DNA from 3 places in the Oceanobacillus timonensis genome. Region 3 is predicted to be linked to each of the others. Evidence: predicted binding sites of a transcription regulator. Region 3 holds the regulator's gene; each other region holds the start of a gene.
The links. The regulator LexA, encoded in region 3, represses DNA repair genes until DNA is damaged. The targets are predictions, from matches to a motif close to CGAACATATGTTCG.

Region 1: a site for LexA is predicted at 2,036-2,049, ahead of recA (recombinase RecA). Genes of this name have one in related genera too.
Region 2: a site for LexA is predicted at 1,468-1,481, ahead of uvrB (excinuclease ABC subunit UvrB). Genes of this name have one in related genera too.

What each region holds. Positions count from the first base shown of each region.
Region 1 is NZ_LT800497.1:2,762,965-2,768,647, forward strand. Features, by position in the region: gene B7E05_RS13540 (IS110 family RNA-guided transposase) at 1-484, shown strand, start outside; gene recA (recombinase RecA) at 923-1,966, opposite strand; gene B7E05_RS13550 (competence/damage-inducible protein A) at 2,161-3,411, opposite strand; gene pgsA (CDP-diacylglycerol--glycerol-3-phosphate 3-phosphatidyltransferase) at 3,408-3,986, opposite strand; gene B7E05_RS13560 (helix-turn-helix domain-containing protein) at 4,113-5,021, opposite strand; gene B7E05_RS13565 (DUF3388 domain-containing protein) at 5,046-5,683, opposite strand, start outside.
Region 2 is NZ_LT800497.1:1,226,143-1,231,825, forward strand. Features, by position in the region: gene B7E05_RS05900 (S41 family peptidase) at 1-33, shown strand, start outside; gene B7E05_RS05905 (PDZ domain-containing protein) at 122-1,318, shown strand; gene uvrB (excinuclease ABC subunit UvrB) at 1,539-3,521, shown strand; gene uvrA (excinuclease ABC subunit UvrA) at 3,529-5,683, shown strand, end outside.
Region 3 is NZ_LT800497.1:2,611,927-2,617,609, reverse strand. Features, by position in the region: gene spo0A (sporulation transcription factor Spo0A) at 305-1,087, shown strand; gene B7E05_RS12765 (hypothetical protein) at 1,335-1,595, opposite strand; gene lexA (transcriptional repressor LexA) at 1,785-2,405, opposite strand; gene B7E05_RS12755 (YneB family resolvase-like protein) at 2,806-3,456, shown strand; gene B7E05_RS12750 (DUF896 domain-containing protein) at 3,659-3,892, shown strand; gene tkt (transketolase) at 3,984-5,683, shown strand, end outside.

The sequences.
Region 1 (5,683 bases), 150 kb from region 3:
CAGTATCCGGGTTATTCGCGCTATTCAGCAGGAATTAAAGGTCTTGAAAAAAGCCATTATGGATCATTTAGAAACCATCCCACAAACGCTGGATACAGTCCCGGGAATTGGTCCGATTTTCGCTTCTGGTATCCTGGCCGAAGTAGACATTCATCAATTCCAAAAACAGCAGCAGCTGGCTAAATTCGGCGGAATTGCCTGGAACCAGTCGCAATCCGGTGATTTTACTGCCAATCGAACCCGGCTGATTCAATCGGGGAACCGCTATCTCAAGTACTACCTCTTTGAGGCCGCAAACAGTGTTCGGGTGCATGACCCTGTTTTTGCCCAGTACTATGCGAAAAAGCGGGAAGAACCAAAAGAATTTGCCAACAAACGTGCCCTTGCGCTTACAGCTCGAAAACTTGTGCGGTTGATCTTTTATCTGCTGAAGAACAACCAAATTTATCATCCAGAAGGAGGGATGCCACAAAATCATAAATAGATTTTTATCGCCCTTTTTCTTTCACCTATTAATTTGTTTATATGGTATAAAATGTAAACAAATTAGGGTGGGTTTAGTTTCCTATTGCCTTTTTTAGCTGTATTGGCACGAATGAAGTAGGTTTTTAAAAATCAGTGCTTGACATTATACCGCTGCTCTCATCCATTAATGTTTCTGCTATCATTCAGTATACAATAAATGATAACAATTCTCAATTAAATAGATGAATTATTTTAAAAAAACGAAACTTCCTTCAGTGGGAGTTTCGCTTTATCCCCTACTAAATATGAAAAGAATATGTTCGTGGCCCCTTGAAGCAGGAGGCTTACAAATGCTCTTCGCCGGGGCGAGTAAGCGCATTCCCCAGTCCCAGCCAATTACACTGCGATGAAACCATATGTAAAAAACCATAGTGCAATGACTATGGTTTTTAAAACATTAAAGATCCATGCTTTCCTGTTCTTCTTGAGATTTTTCTTCATTTTGTTCCGGTTCTTTGTCCAGTTCATAATGGTCGCGGATAGCTGTATTGATTTCTTTAAATGTTTCTATATTTTCTTTCAGGAATTGTTTTGCATTCTCTCTTCCCTGACCTAAGCGGTCTCCATTATAAGAATACCAGGCGCCGCTTTTTTGAACAATATCCAAATCTGTCCCGACATCCAGGACTTCCCCTTCTTTGGAAATACCCTTACCATACATAATATCTACTTCCGCCTGTTTGAATGGAGGTGCTACTTTATTTTTTACAACCTTAATACGGGCTTTGTTTCCTACCATCTCATTGCCGACTTTAAGCGTTTCAGCACGGCGAACTTCCAAGCGCACAGAAGAATAGAATTTTAAAGCCCGGCCGCCAGGAGTTGTTTCCGGATTTCCGAACATTACGCCTACTTTTTCACGGATTTGGTTGATGAAAACAGCTGTTGTATTGGATTTATTGATAGCTCCTGACAATTTACGGAGCGCCTGTGACATTAATCTGGCCTGCAAGCCGACATGGGAATCCCCCATCTCTCCTTCAATCTCTGCTTTTGGCACAAGTGCTGCCACAGAATCGACAACAATAATATCTACTGCACCGCTTCGTACAAGTGCTTCAGCAATCTCTAAAGCCTGTTCTCCTGTATCCGGCTGTGATAATAAAAGTTCATCTATATTCACGCCAAGTGCGCGTGCATAAACAGGGTCAAGTGCATGCTCGGCATCAATAAAAGCAGCCTGCCCGCCCTGCTTCTGAGCTTCTGCAATCGCATGAAGCGCGACCGTAGTTTTACCGGAAGATTCCGGACCATATATCTCTACTACTCTTCCTCTTGGATAACCGCCAATTCCGAGCGAAACATCCAAAGCCAGTGAACCGCTTGGAATCGTGGCAATCTTTGGTATTTCATTCTCCCCCATTTTCATAATGGAACCTTTACCAAATTGCTTCTCTATTTGTCTTAAAGCCGTATCTAAAGCTTGTTGTTTATCACTCACCGAAAATTACCTCCTTTATCTATCTGTATCTATCATACAATGATTTTTTAGATTTAACAAGTAAAAAGACGAATAAATGTTCTTGTATTTTCGAGAGGATTTTCTGCTCAAAATTTAAAATTATATGCTCCATTACTCTGAAAAAGCAATTTTATGCACCGGGATAACATTGAATCATTAAAATGCATTACCAATTATTTTTTTAAATAGTGATATAATAATTCAAAGCCTTTTAAAGCAGCTCTCTCACGGATGTTATTGCGATTTCCTGATAAAAGAATAGCGTTTGATTCTACGATTTCACCCGCATCACAAATAGCAATATAAACTTGTCCGACGGGTTTTCCCTCCTGTTTATCAGGTCCGGCCACTCCCGTAAAAGAAATAGCCATCGGCGTCTGCAGTTTCAAAGCAGTTTGTTCGGCCATCGCTTCTGCACATTCCTTACTCACAACACCATATTTCGAAATCCATTCCGCTGATAAATCCAATAAAGACGATTTCGCAGCTGTCTGATACGTAATGAAGCTTCCAGCAAATACATTCGAAGCTCCCGCGGCAGATACGAGATTACTAGAAAACAGTCCCCCCGTTAGACTTTCTGCAGCACCAATTGTTTTGTTCTGTTCTGTTAATAGCTCAATCACTTTGTTTTCGATTGTCTGTTCATCTTCCCCAAAACAATACTCCCCAACACGTGCTAAAATTTCCTGCTTCTTATCAGCAACAAGCTTTTGAGCTTCTTCCTTGGATGAAGCACTTGCTGTAACCCGGATAACAACACCTTGATCTTGCGCAAGCGGAGCAATCGTCGGATTTGTTTGTTCATGAATCATATCGGTTAATTCATGCTCTAAATTTGATTCCCCAATCCCGATAAATTTCAACACCGTGGATTGAATGACCTGCTGCTTCCCGGTCAGACTTTCTAAAAATGGAAACAGCTCCTCAACAGAAATCTGCTTCATTTCCCGAGGAACACCCGGCAGAAAGAACCAATGTGTACCCTGATAATCCACATACATTCCCGGCGCCATGCCAGCGTTATTTTTTAACACACGGGCTCCTTCAAAAACGCGGGCCTGCTTTCGATTATTCGGTGTCATCGTACGATTACGCGCTTGGTAGTAACTTTCTATTTTATCCATGGTTATTTTATCTTCTACCAGGGGAAGGTCTGTTAATTGTACAAAGCCTTCCCGTGTCATGTCATCTTCTGTCGGCCCTAATCCACCGGTGACAATCACAATATCTGAACGTGATTGCGCGAGACGGAAAGCCTCCTCTACACGATCCAGGTTATCTCCAACCACCGTATGGTTATACACATTAATGCCATAAGCAGCTAATTGCTCTGACAGCCACTCTGCATTTGTATTTGCTATTTGTCCTAATAATAATTCTGTACCTACCGCAACGATTTCTGCTTGATAATTTTTTGTCATTTTGAATCCCTCATTATATGCCAGTTTTTAACAAAGTAATCCACTCCGGAAATAATGGTGAATACTAAAGAAATATATAACATGATTGTGCCAAACGGAAAGCTTATATAAGAAAATGGAAAATTATGAAGCAACAAAGAAGCAATGGCAACCATTTGTGTTGCTGTTTTCAATTTCCCCATACTTCCGGCAGCCATAACTGTTCCTTCTCCAGCTGCCACGAGTCTTAATCCGGTAACTGCCAGCTCCCTGCTGATAATAATAATGACAACCCATGCCGGAGCAAGTTCAATTTCTACTAATAAAATCAAAGCAGCCGACACAAGCAGTTTATCTGCTAAAGGATCCATAAACTTCCCTAAATTGGTTACCAGATTATATTTTCTTGCATAGTAGCCGTCTACCCAGTCTGTGCCTGCAGCAATTATAAATAGAAGAGCTGCAGCAAAGTGGGCAACAGGTAATGTTGCATCGCCTATCTCCCAGCTTCCCCATGAAAATGGTACGCTCATCAGTATAATAAAAACAGGTATCATTAAAACACGGGTAAAAGTTAACTTATTTGGTAAATTCATTTTACACCCTCCAATAATTTAAGAAAAACCCGCATAGGCAGTTTTTCCAATACGTTCGCATTTACATATGCTAATGTGCAAGAAGGAAACCCTCCCAGTAAAAGGAGGGTTTATTTCTTACATCATTTATGATTCATCACTCATCTGCAAATCGATGCGCTGATGAACCGCAGAAGTAGGATATTCTATGTCTGTTCCATCAATAGAAACAGTCACTGCGGATGAGTTGCCTATATTTAAAGAAATGGTATCTTCTTCCGCCAACTCAATCTCCACCGGGTCTGAATCTGCATCAAAATTACCGTTGAATAAATATTCATCATCAGAACCAGTTACTTCCAACCAGCTGTTCTGTTCATCATCTGCAGATTCCAATGTCAATGTTGTGCTGTCACTGATATTGGTTACTTCAAGCACAGACGTCGGGGAATTACCTGTTCCTTCTTCAACAACCTCAACGGAGACTTCTCCATTTTCTTCTGTTTCCCCGTCCGCTTCTTCCGCTCCATCTTCTGTTCCTTCTTCCGCATCTTCAGCAGTATCTGCATCATCGTTTCCGCCTTCTTCACCGGAATCATCAATAATCATACCGCCATCGTTACTATTGCTATCTTCCGCCGGTTCCCCGTCACTTGGCGATGATGAATTTTGACTCAGGAAAAATATAGCTACTGCAACGATAGCGATCATTAATAACACGACTGTTACCGTCGGAATAAGAGATAACGACCGTGATTCTTTATCTGATCTGCTCTCTTTTCTGGTCCGCTGAATCCTGCTGTATTGGACATTCTCTTCTTCTGTTTCCGGAAGTTCTTCTTTATGATCAGTCATAATATCGTCCGGATCAATTCCTACAGCAGATGCATATTCTTTAATAAATGCACGCGTGTAGAACTTCCCTGGAAGAATATCAAAATTCCCTTCTTCAATTGCAACCAGGTACCTTTTTTGAATTTTTGTTTTCTCCTGCAGGCTGTCCAAAGAAATATCCTTCTCCAGCCGTGCTTCTTTTAGTTTTTCACCAACATCCATTTAAAACACCTTCCACCTTTTTGATTAAAACATAGAGAATCCATCTTGAGGCAATCCTTCATTTTCCACTGTTTCGTAAGTGATTTCCTGACCTTCATGTGTTCTAAGTTCAATAATGTAATCAAAATCTTCCAAGCTGTATCCGGTAGATTGAACAAAAATATCCGGATGTTCAATCACTTTCACAGCCGGAAGCTGCATAATTTCTCTGATAAGCCGCCAATGCTCCTCTTCATCCATTTTTCTTTTAGAGACAATCCCGTCGATAATGTAAATATTGTCCGAATCATATTCTCCTTCTATTAAGCTTTTGCGGACTGTCTGTTTAATCATGGTGCTGGATACAAACAGCCATCGCTTATTAGCACTGACGCTTGCTGCAACAACAGATTCCGTTTTTCCTACTCTGGGCATTCCCCGTATCCCAATAAGTTTATGCCCTTCCACTTTAAATAATTCAGCCATAAAGTCAACTAAAAGGCCAAGCTCATCCCGCACAAAACGGATGGTTTTCCGATTATCGTTATCATGGTGGATAAATTTCCCATGACGAACGGTAATTTTATCACGCAATTTAGGCTTGCGAAGCTTGTGTACTTTAATGGCATCCATTGTTTCTAAAATGTATTTCAGCCTTACGATATTCTCATCATGCTTAGATA
Region 2 (5,683 bases), 1.4 Mb from region 3:
TTGGAACGTTCTTTAGAGGAACTTTATCAATAAAACAGGAGATTTGTTCATTCATCATCCAGTGATGGATGAACAAATTTTCATTAACAAATAGGATTTGCAAAGCAGGTGAAGCGTATTGGTGGAATCATGGCTTATTGAATTGGCAAAAGGCATAGGCAAATTTTTTCTGAATCCGGCATTATACTGGTTTTTATTTATATTAACGATGGCAAGTTATTTTCGTATTAAACGCGAGCGGTATGATTTCGGGATAAAAATATATCCCAAGTTTATGGAATGGCACCAGACTTGGCTTGTTTCATTAATCAGCGGTATATTAATATCTGCTGTTATGATTGGTGTCGGGATGGTATTCTCTTATGAGACCCTTCTCGTATTAGCTCTTAGTTTTGTTATTTTAAGTATCAGTACGCGTTTTACATTACTTTCCCCCAGCTATACATTGGGGCTGACGTTTCTTCTTTTATTTTTTGCACCATATATATTGGACATACAAAATGTTTTGGACTACTCCTTGCTTTATGGGCGGAGCCTTCCAGCGTTAGCAGTGCTGGCAGGGTTACTTCTTTTTGTAGAGTCATTATTGATTAAACGGATAGAAAAACAGGATGTGTTTCCAAGCATTCAATTGAGTGACCGCGGAGCCTGGGTAGGTGCACAGCAGCTGAAGCGATTAACGGTTGTACCGTTGCTGATGCTTGTTCCGGAAGGGGCAATTACTTCTTTTGCGCCCTGGTGGCCTTATTTATCCATTGGTGAATCTTCTTTGGGATTGGTGCTTATTCCTTTCTTGATTGGCTTTAACTATAAAGCCAAAGGGCATTTTCACCAGGAAGCTATCTATAAACTGGCTAAGGCAAATACATTTTTAGCAATTGGTATTTTACTAATTGCTGTCAGCGGCGTATTTGTTCCATATCTTTCTCTTGCTGCCATCATACTGGCGATAATTGGAAAGGAATATTTGAATTATCGTTATCGAGAAGGCGACCGTTTACGCAGACCGTATTACCAGCCGCATGCAAAAGGGTTACGGGTTGTCGGTATTTTACCGGGAAGTCCTGCAGACAGATTGGAAATAGAAATTGGTGAAGTTATTTACCGGGTTGGCGGAAGAAATGTGCAAACTCCTCAGACTTTTTATGAAGCGTTGCAGGGAAGCGGAGCTTATATTAAAATGGAAGTATTGAACCGGGACGAAGAAGTCCGCTTTGTACAGTGTTCCCTTTATGAAGGAGAACATCATTCTTTAGGGTTTCAGTTTGCAGAAGAGCCCTTTAAAGCAAGAAGAGAAAGAAAGAATAACGCATCTTAATAAAAGAATGCTTGGAACAGCAGTTATACGCGATCCAAGCATTCTTTTCGTTATTGTAAAATATAATCAAGGATTGAAAGATTGACAGAAAGGCTATAATGGAAGTAGAGGATTTTTAAAAAATAGCATCAAAAATATAAAGAAAATATCGAATGCTTGTTCGTTTTTCGTAAAAAGGGTATAATAGAAAATAGTTATTGCAAGGAACGGAGGAAATAGGATGAATGATCATTTTGAATTAGTTTCTGCTTATGAACCGGCGGGTGATCAACCGGCTGCAATTAATGATATTGTCGAAAAAGTACTTGCCGGCCAGCGTCACCAGACATTGCTCGGTGCTACCGGAACGGGGAAAACATTTACCATGTCCAATGTGGTCAAAGAAATTAACCGGCCGACACTTGTGATTGCACATAATAAAACGCTGGCAGGCCAGCTTTATAGTGAGTTTAAAGAATTCTTCCCAAATAATGCGGTAGAATATTTTGTGAGTTATTATGATTACTATCAGCCGGAAGCCTATGTACCATCTACAGATACGTTTATTGAAAAGGATGCAAGTATCAATGATGAAATTGATAAGTTGCGTCACTCGGCTACGTCCGCACTTTTTGAACGAAATGATGTTTTAATTGTATCTAGTGTTTCCTGTATTTACGGTCTGGGAAATCCGGAAGAATATAAGAGCCAGGTGCTTTCCTTAAGACTTGGCATGGAAAAAGAAAGAGACCAGCTGTTGCGGGAGCTGGTAGATATTCAATATGCAAGAAATGATATTAATTTTCAGCGCGGGACATTCCGGGTACGCGGAGATTCCGTAGAAATCATTCCTGCATCGCATGAAGAACACTGTATTCGGGTAGAATTTTTTGGAGATGAGATTGACCGGATTCGCGAAGTAGATGCTTTAACCGGCGAAATTATCGGTGACCGTGAGCATGTAGCTATTTTTCCGGCATCCCACTTTGTTACCCGTGAAGAAAAGATGAAAATAGCGATTAAAAATATTGAAAAAGAATTGGAAGAACGGCTGAAAGAATTAAATGATGCCGGGAAGCTGCTGGAAGCACAACGTTTAGAGCAGCGTACAAATTATGATTTGGAAATGATGCGGGAGATGGGCTTTTGTTCCGGAATTGAAAACTATTCACGTCCATTAACATTACGTGAGCCGGGAGCAACGCCATATACCTTGCTGGATTTCTTTCCAGATGACTTTTTAGTCATTATTGATGAATCCCATGTGACATTGCCGCAAATCCGCGGAATGTACAATGGAGACCAGGCACGGAAGCAAGTTCTGGTTGATCACGGTTTTCGACTGCCTTCTGCGATGGATAACCGGCCGTTGCGCTTTGAAGAATTTGAAGGGAAGACAAATCAGCTGGTTTATGTTTCCGCAACACCGGGTCCATATGAATTAGAACATTCTCCGGAAATGACAGAGCAAATCATCCGTCCGACAGGTTTACTGGACCCAGAGATAGAGGTTCGTCCGATCGAAGGACAAATTGATGATTTAATTGGAGAAATTAATAAACGGGCTGAACGTAATGAACGTGTATTGATTACGACGTTAACGAAAAAAATGTCAGAGGACTTAACCGATTATTTAAAAGAAATTGGTATCAAAGTTGCTTACCTGCATTCGGAAATTAAAACATTGGAGCGGATTGAAGTAATCCGTGATCTCCGTGTCGGAAAATATGATGTACTTGTCGGAATTAACCTTCTCCGGGAGGGACTGGATATTCCGGAAGTATCACTGGTTTCCATCTTGGATGCGGATAAAGAAGGCTTCTTGCGCTCAGAACGTTCTTTAATCCAGACAATGGGCCGTGCTGCACGTAATGAGCAAGGCAGAGTTATTATGTATGCCGATAAAATAACCGATTCGATGCAAAAAGCGATGGATGAAACAGAACGCCGTCGTGCTGTTCAGCAGGAATATAATGAAAAGCATGGTATTACGCCACAAACGATTCGGAAGGAAGTCCGGGATGTTATTCAGGCAACGGTTGCTGCCGAAGCTTCGGAAACATACGAATCGGAAGCGGAACAAGTGAAGAAGATGACGAAGAAAGACAGACAGCAGGTCATCGAAAATATGGATAAAGAAATGAAACAAGCAGCCAAAAATCTAGACTTCGAGAAAGCAGCGGAATTAAGAGATGTTCTCTTGGAGCTTAAAGCGGAAGGATGAGGTTTTTATGCCAAGCAAATCTATAAACATTCAAGGTGCCAGAGCACATAATTTAAAAAATATAGATGTGGATATTCCTAAAAATAAATTAGTGGTTCTGACAGGGCTTTCCGGTTCCGGGAAATCTTCCCTCGCCTTTGATACCGTTTATGCGGAAGGACAGCGCAGGTATGTTGAATCTTTGTCTGCCTATGCAAGACAATTCCTGGGACAGATGGATAAGCCGGATGTCGATGTGATTGAAGGATTATCACCGGCTATTTCGATTGACCAAAAAACAACCAGTAAAAATCCAAGGTCCACCGTGGGAACCGTGACAGAGATTTACGATTATTTGCGTTTGCTATTTGCACGGGTAGGAAAACCGACTTGTCCGACACATGGGATTGAAATCAGTTCACAGACTGTCCAGCAGATGGTGGACCGGGTGCTGGAATATCCGGAAAGAACAAAAATGCAAATTTTATCTCCTGTCGTATCAGGCAGGAAGGGAGAACATGTTAAAGTATTAGAAGACTTGAAAAAACAAGGGTACGTGCGTGTTCGTGTTGATGGAAATATGATGGAGGTTACGGACGATATTAACTTGGAAAAAAATAAAAAGCACTCTATTGAAGTTGTTATTGACCGTATTGTCGTGAAAGACGGCATTGAAAGCCGTTTAAGTGATTCTTTGGAAGCAGCATTGAAACTCGGTGATGGCAATGCGATTGTGGATGTGATTGACGATGAAGAGCTGTTGTTCAGCGAAAATCATGCGTGTCCTATTTGCGGCTTTTCCATCGGAAAGCTGGAACCGCGTTTATTCTCCTTTAACAGCCCGTTTGGTGCTTGTCCAAGCTGTGATGGATTAGGTTCAAAACTTGAGGTTGATGTGGAATTGGTTATTCCAGATTGGGATAAAACATTAAATGAACATGCGGTTGCGCCATGGGAACCGATCAGTTCGCAGTATTATCCGCAACTTCTAAAAAGTGTCTGTGATCACTATGCCATTCCAATGGATGTTCCAGTGAAAGATATTCCAGAGGAACAAATGGATAAAATTTTACATGGAAGCGGAAAAGAAAAAATTCATTTTCATTATGAGAATGATTTTGGCAGCTCCCGTACTAAAGATGTAGCTTTTGAAGGGGTGCTAAAAAACGTAGAGCGCCGGTACAAAGAAACGTCATCTGATTTTATCCGTGAAACGTTAGAAAAATATATGGCTCAGAAAAATTGTCCAACCTGTAAAGGGAACCGTTTAAATAAAGAAGCACTTGCGGTGTTAATTGACGGGAAGCATATCAGTCAAGTAACCGATTTTTCAATCCTGGAATCTAAAGACTTCTTCACCCAGCTTGAACTGAGTGACAAAGACCGTCAGATTGCTCGCTTGATTTTAAGGGAGATTGATAACCGTCTGGCATTTTTAAATAATGTCGGGTTGGATTATTTAACATTATCCCGTTCAGCAGGGACACTTTCAGGCGGGGAAGCACAGCGGATTCGCCTGGCGACACAAATCGGATCGGCGCTGACAGGTGTGCTTTATGTGCTTGATGAGCCTTCTATCGGTCTGCATCAGCGTGATAATGACCGTTTGATTGAGACGCTTAAACAAATGCGGGATTTAGATAATACGTTGATTGTGGTAGAACATGATGAAGATACAATGCTTGCAGCGGACTGGCTGATTGATATTGGTCCTGGCGCCGGCGAGCATGGCGGAGAGATTGTTGCCAGCGATACACCGGAAAATGTGAAGGCAAATGAGAATTCCTTAACTGGCCGTTATTTATCCGGAAAAGAATTTATTCCTGTACCATCTAAGCGTAAAAAAGCGGATAAACGCAAAATAAAAATTACCGGCGCATCGGAAAATAATTTAAAAAACGTATCGGCTGAGATTCCAATTGGACTGATGACGGTTGTAACAGGTGTTTCCGGATCCGGAAAAAGTACACTGGTGAATGAGATTGTGTATAAGTCCCTGGCGAAAGAATTATATAAAGGAAAAGTGAAACCTGGGAAATATCGAACGATAAAAGGAATCGAGCATATTGAAAAAGTTATCGATATTGACCAGTCTCCAATCGGAAGAACACCGCGTTCCAATCCGGCTACGTATACGGGTGTATTTGATGATATTCGCGATGTATTTGCGCAAACGAATGAAG
Region 3 (5,683 bases):
AAGAAATAAGACTGTCATACAAAAACTTGTGATAACGATCGTTATCACAAGTTTTTGTATGACAATATGGACATAAATTGTTAAATTTTAAATTTCTTGAAAAAAATACATCTATATCTGTTATAATGAAAACGGATACAATAAAGCTTTAAATGTTTGTCGAAGGATGTTGAAAAACAGAGAAAAAGGGAGAATGCTAAAGAAAATCGAAATAAATCAAATTTATTTTGATTTTTAAGAGGATATTCTTATTATTTGTAGAATAAGTAATAGGTGCATAAAAAGCAAAAGGGAGGATTTTTTAGTGAGTAAAATATCAGTATGTTTTGTAGATGATAATCGTGAGTTAATCCAATTAATGGAGGACTTTTTTGGTCAACAGAATGAAATTGAAGTTGTTGGAACAGCATTAAACGGCAAGGATTGTATCACATTAATTGAGGAAAAGACACCAGATGTCTTGGTGTTAGATATTATTATGCCGCATATGGATGGTATAGCTGTATTAAGTGAAATTAAAAAAATGAACTTAACTAAAAAACCGCATGTTATTATGCTGACAGCATTTGGCCAGGAAGAGGTAATGAAGAAAGCTGTTGATTTAGGGGCTTCTTATTTTATTCTGAAACCATTTGACATACAGAACCTGGCTGATCAAATCCTTCAGGTACGGGGACTTACTGCTCCAAGAGTGACGAATATAACGAAAACCAATACAGATGATAAAAGGAAACAAGATTTGGAAGCAAATATAACAAATATTATTCATGAAATCGGCGTACCTGCGCATATTAAAGGATATATGTACTTAAGAGAAGCAATTACGATGGTTTATAACGATATCGAACTGTTAGGGTCCATTACGAAAGTACTCTACCCGGATATCGCCAAAAAGTTCAGTACAACTGCTTCTCGTGTTGAAAGAGCGATTCGTCATGCAATTGAGGTTGCTTGGAGCAGAGGAAATGTTGATTCTATTTCTGCTTTATTCGGCTACACCATTAATATTTCCAAAGCAAAACCGACGAACTCAGAATTCATTGCCATGGTGGCTGACAGATTACGTTTGGAACATAAGGTAAGTTAGTGGGGTATTGAACCCTATGTGTGATAGGATTTACATTACTTATATCGTATTTGCAAGCCCGCGCTTAGAAGCCGATAAGCTTCTTTTTAGGGCTATAAATAAATCGCTTTTTATCAAAAGACATTTTTCTTTATTGGCATGTAACATTTACCAGTAAAGAGAGGTGTCTTTTGTTATAGATAAATACGAAGCTGCATCGCTTCGAATCAAGTGAAGGGAATAAACGGAGATGTGAAAAATAAGTTATTTATCCAAGGATAAAAACTGTAATTTGGTACCATGCTGCAAGGGAAACGATGAGAAGAGCAGCAAGCATTTTGATGATGTTTTTCCGGGAAAAATAATTTTTGCCTGGATAGACTTCCAGAAAAGTAAGAATGAGCAAAAGTACTGATAGAAATGGGAGGGTCAAATAGTCAGCTACTTTGGTTAAATAAACAAGACCGAATACAAAGCTAATGATGATTATCGGAATATAAATCCATCTTTTTTTAATGATTTCCGTCAAGGCGATTCACTCCTTAGGCTTGTCTTTTACACAAACATATGAAGCGTACGCGCGATTTATGTTAAAAAGTTAACAGACATCTTTTAAATGGATGTCTGTTAACTTCTTATTCGTGAAATATTTGTATAGCTGTCTATAGGCCTCATTGGAATAGCACTTGTTTGAACAGCAGTTTGGGAGCTTTTTCAATTAATGGATATGGCGATATAGGCCGATAACTTTACCAAGAATCGTTACATTTTCATAATAGAGAGGCTCCATTGTCGGATTTTCAGGCTGCAGCCGGAATCGATTCTTTTCTTTAAAAAATCGTTTCACAGTAGCTTCATCTTCCTCGGTCATGGCCACAACAATATCGCCATTATCAGCAGAACTTTGCTGTTTAACGATAACCATATCATTATCCAGAATGCCTGCCTCAATCATACTTTCTCCTTCAATAATTAGTACAAACAGGTTATCATCCGGTCCGGCTGAAGAGCTGGGAACGGGAACAAATTCTTCAATATTTTCAATCGCAGTAATAGGAATTCCTGCGGTAACTTTACCAATTACCGGTACATAAATGGCTTTATCTCTGGGTGCTTCATTTTCATTACCATATATAACCTCAATTGCGCGGGGCTTGGTTGGATCTCTACGAATAAATCCTTTGTTTTCTAATCTTTCTAAATGACCATGAACAGTAGAGCTTGAAGCTAAACCGACAGCTACTGCAATTTCCCGGACAGAAGGCGGATAGCCTTTCTGTTCTACTTCTTCTTTAATAAAGTTAAAAATCATTTGCTGTCTTTTTGAAAGTTTTGTCATGATTTTCTCCCCTCTGGCATAGGTATTTGTTATTTACAGTATAGCATGTAATTTTATCTTTTACAAACAAACGTTCTAAAAAGTGTTGACAAGAACAGTTGTTCTTTATATACTATTTTTAGAACAGCTGTTCCGTGAATTTATAAAATAACTGAAGGGGAGTTTTAAAATGTTTGAAAAACTAATGAAGTCTGACGCGTTTTATATTGTAGCTTTTATTATTGCTTTACTTTTTTTATATGTAATGATGGTTACGACTGTTTAGGTTTTGGAACAGGATAACTTATTTCCTTGCTTATTTTATAACGTATTAATAGAATTTATAATGAAGGAAAATAAATGGTAAAAAAGGACAACCCGGGAAGTGGACAAGAACGGTTTGCCATTGGAGGATAGGACATTGAGAACGATTATTTATTGCCGGGTAAGTACGGATAAAAAAACACAGGAAACATCGCTTCAAAGACAATATGAAGAATTAACAGTCCTTGCTGAAAAATTAAATTTCACTGTCATAGATTGCATACAGGAAAAAGCCAGCAGTTATGATATCGACAGAGATGGTATATTTAAGCTTCTTGATTATTTTTCCCGTCAAGAAGCTGATTGTCTTTGTATTCAGGATGAAACAAGACTGGGAAGAGGAAATACAAAAATTGCTTTATTTCATCAACTTCGAAAAATGCAGATACCAATTTATACAGTAACGCATGAAGGAGAACTTGAACTGAATGAGGCGGATTCGATGGTGTTGGATATTGTTGGTATAGTAGAAGAACATCAGCGCAAATTACATAATATGAAAATAAAACGGGGCATGCGCAGGGCTGTAACCAATGGATATAACCCTCAAGAAAATTTAAACCATATCAATCAATCCCCTGGGAGAGAGCGTGCCGAAATTCCGATTAAAGAGATTGTCCGGTTACGCCAAAATAAATTAACATTTCAAGAAATTACAACGGTTTTAGAAGGACTCGGCTATCATGCGTCGAAGGCAACGATTCATCGGCGTTACCAGGAATATATCAATTCCTTGAATGATGACTGACAGTGACGTAATATAGAGAAGCAGAACAATAACTGCTCTTTATTCAGGATTGGAACTGGGACTATGTTTTTCTGTAGCGGTCATACTAACCTGACAACATTGCTATGCTTACTCGTCCCATCGAAAACCGTTTCGATTCCCTGTCCTGTTGCAACGTATTGACAACATTTTGAACGCTTAACTATAGAAGGAGGGACAAGTTATGTTGTCTAAAGATAAAATAGATAGAATAAATGTATTAGCGAATAAATCGAAAAATGAAGGATTAACAGAAGAAGAAAAAAAAGAACAGAAAGAACTTCGGGAAGAGTATCTGGCAAACGTACGGGGATCTTTCAAAAATCATTTAAAAGGGATGACGGTAGTTGACCCTGCAGGCAATGATGTGACGCCAAAAAAACTTCGTGATTATCAGGAACGTAACAAGAAACATTAGTAAGCCACATGGACTTAGCTTGTATCGTTCTGGATTTCATTATAAAATAGAGATATGAAAAGAATATGTTTGCAGTGGAAGGAGAAAAATAATGACACAACAAATTGAGCAATTATCGATTAATACCATTCGCACGTTAGCTATTGACGCGATTGAAAATGCAAGTTCAGGTCATCCAGGATTGCCGATGGGGGCAGCGCCAATGGCTTATACGCTTTGGACAGATTTTATGGATCACAATCCTAAGAATTCAAAATGGTTCAATCGGGACCGCTTTGTATTATCAGCTGGACACGGTTCTATGTTACTTTACAGCTTGCTGCATTTATCCGGCTATAAAGTATCTATTGGTGATTTGAAAAATTTCCGTCAATGGGATTCTAAAACACCGGGGCATCCGGAAGTGCATCATACGGACGGGGTTGAAGCTACAACTGGTCCATTAGGACAAGGAATTGCGATGTCCGTTGGAATGGCAATGGCAGAAGCGCATCTTGGCGCAACTTATAATAAAGAAGGATATAATGTAGTTGATCATTATACCTACGCGATTGTAAGCGATGGAGATTTAATGGAAGGGATTTCCCACGAATCAGCATCTCTGGCAGGACACATGGGGCTCGGCAAATTGATTGCTTTATATGATTCCAACGATATTTCATTAGACGGTGATTTAGATCGTTCCTTCTCCGATAACACAGAACAACGCTTTAAAGCATATGGCTGGCAAGTATTACGGGTAGAAGATGGTAATGATCTTGCGTCTATCCGTCAGGCAATTAAAGAAGCACAGCAAAATAAAGATCAGCCTACACTAATTGAAGTAAAAACGGTTATTGGTTATGGCTCTCCAAATAAATCTGCATCCAGCGCTGCGCACGGAGCTGCACTTGGGGCAGATGAAGTGAAGCTGACCAAGGAAAATTATAATTGGACGTATGATGAATTCCATGTACCTGAAGAAGTATATGCTGATTTCAAAGAAAAAATCGTCGATGACGGTTCAGATAAAGAAGCTGCATGGAATCAACTTGTAGCAGCTTATAAAGAAGCTTATCCTGAGCTAGGTAAAAACTTTGAACTGGCATTGAAAGGAGAACTTCCAGAAAACTGGGACGAACATTTACCAGTTTATGAGGAAGGATCTAAGCTGGCTACACGTGCATCTTCCGGGGAAGTATTAAATGCAGTTGCAAAAACTGTTCCAAACTTTTTTGGAGGCAGCGCGGACCTGGCTGGATCTAACAAAACAACAATCAATGATGAAACTGACTTTACAAAAGAAGATTATAGCGGACGTAATATCTGGTTCGGTGTACGCGAACACGCAATGGGGGCTGCGTTAAATGGCATGGCGCTTCACGGAGGACTGAATATCTTTGGAGGAACATTCTTTGTATTCAGTGACTATTTACGTCCTTCCATTCGCCTTGCATCTATTATGAATGCACCGGTAACTTATGTGTTCACACATGATTCGATTGCAGTAGGTGAAGATGGCCCGACTCATGAACCAATTGAACAATTGGCTGCTTTACGTGCTATGCCACATTTATCTCTCATTCGCCCAGCAGATGCCAATGAGGTACAAGCTGCCTGGAGAATAGCATTAGAGTCAACTAATCAGCCGACAGCCCTTGTGCTGACCCGACAAAACATTCCAACACTGGCTCATACAGCAGAGCTGGCATATGATGGTGTTAAAAAAGGTGCTTATATTGTAAGTGATTCTGAAAAAGAAACACCGGATACGCTTCTTCTAGCTACCGGTTCCGAAGTTCACTTGGCGGT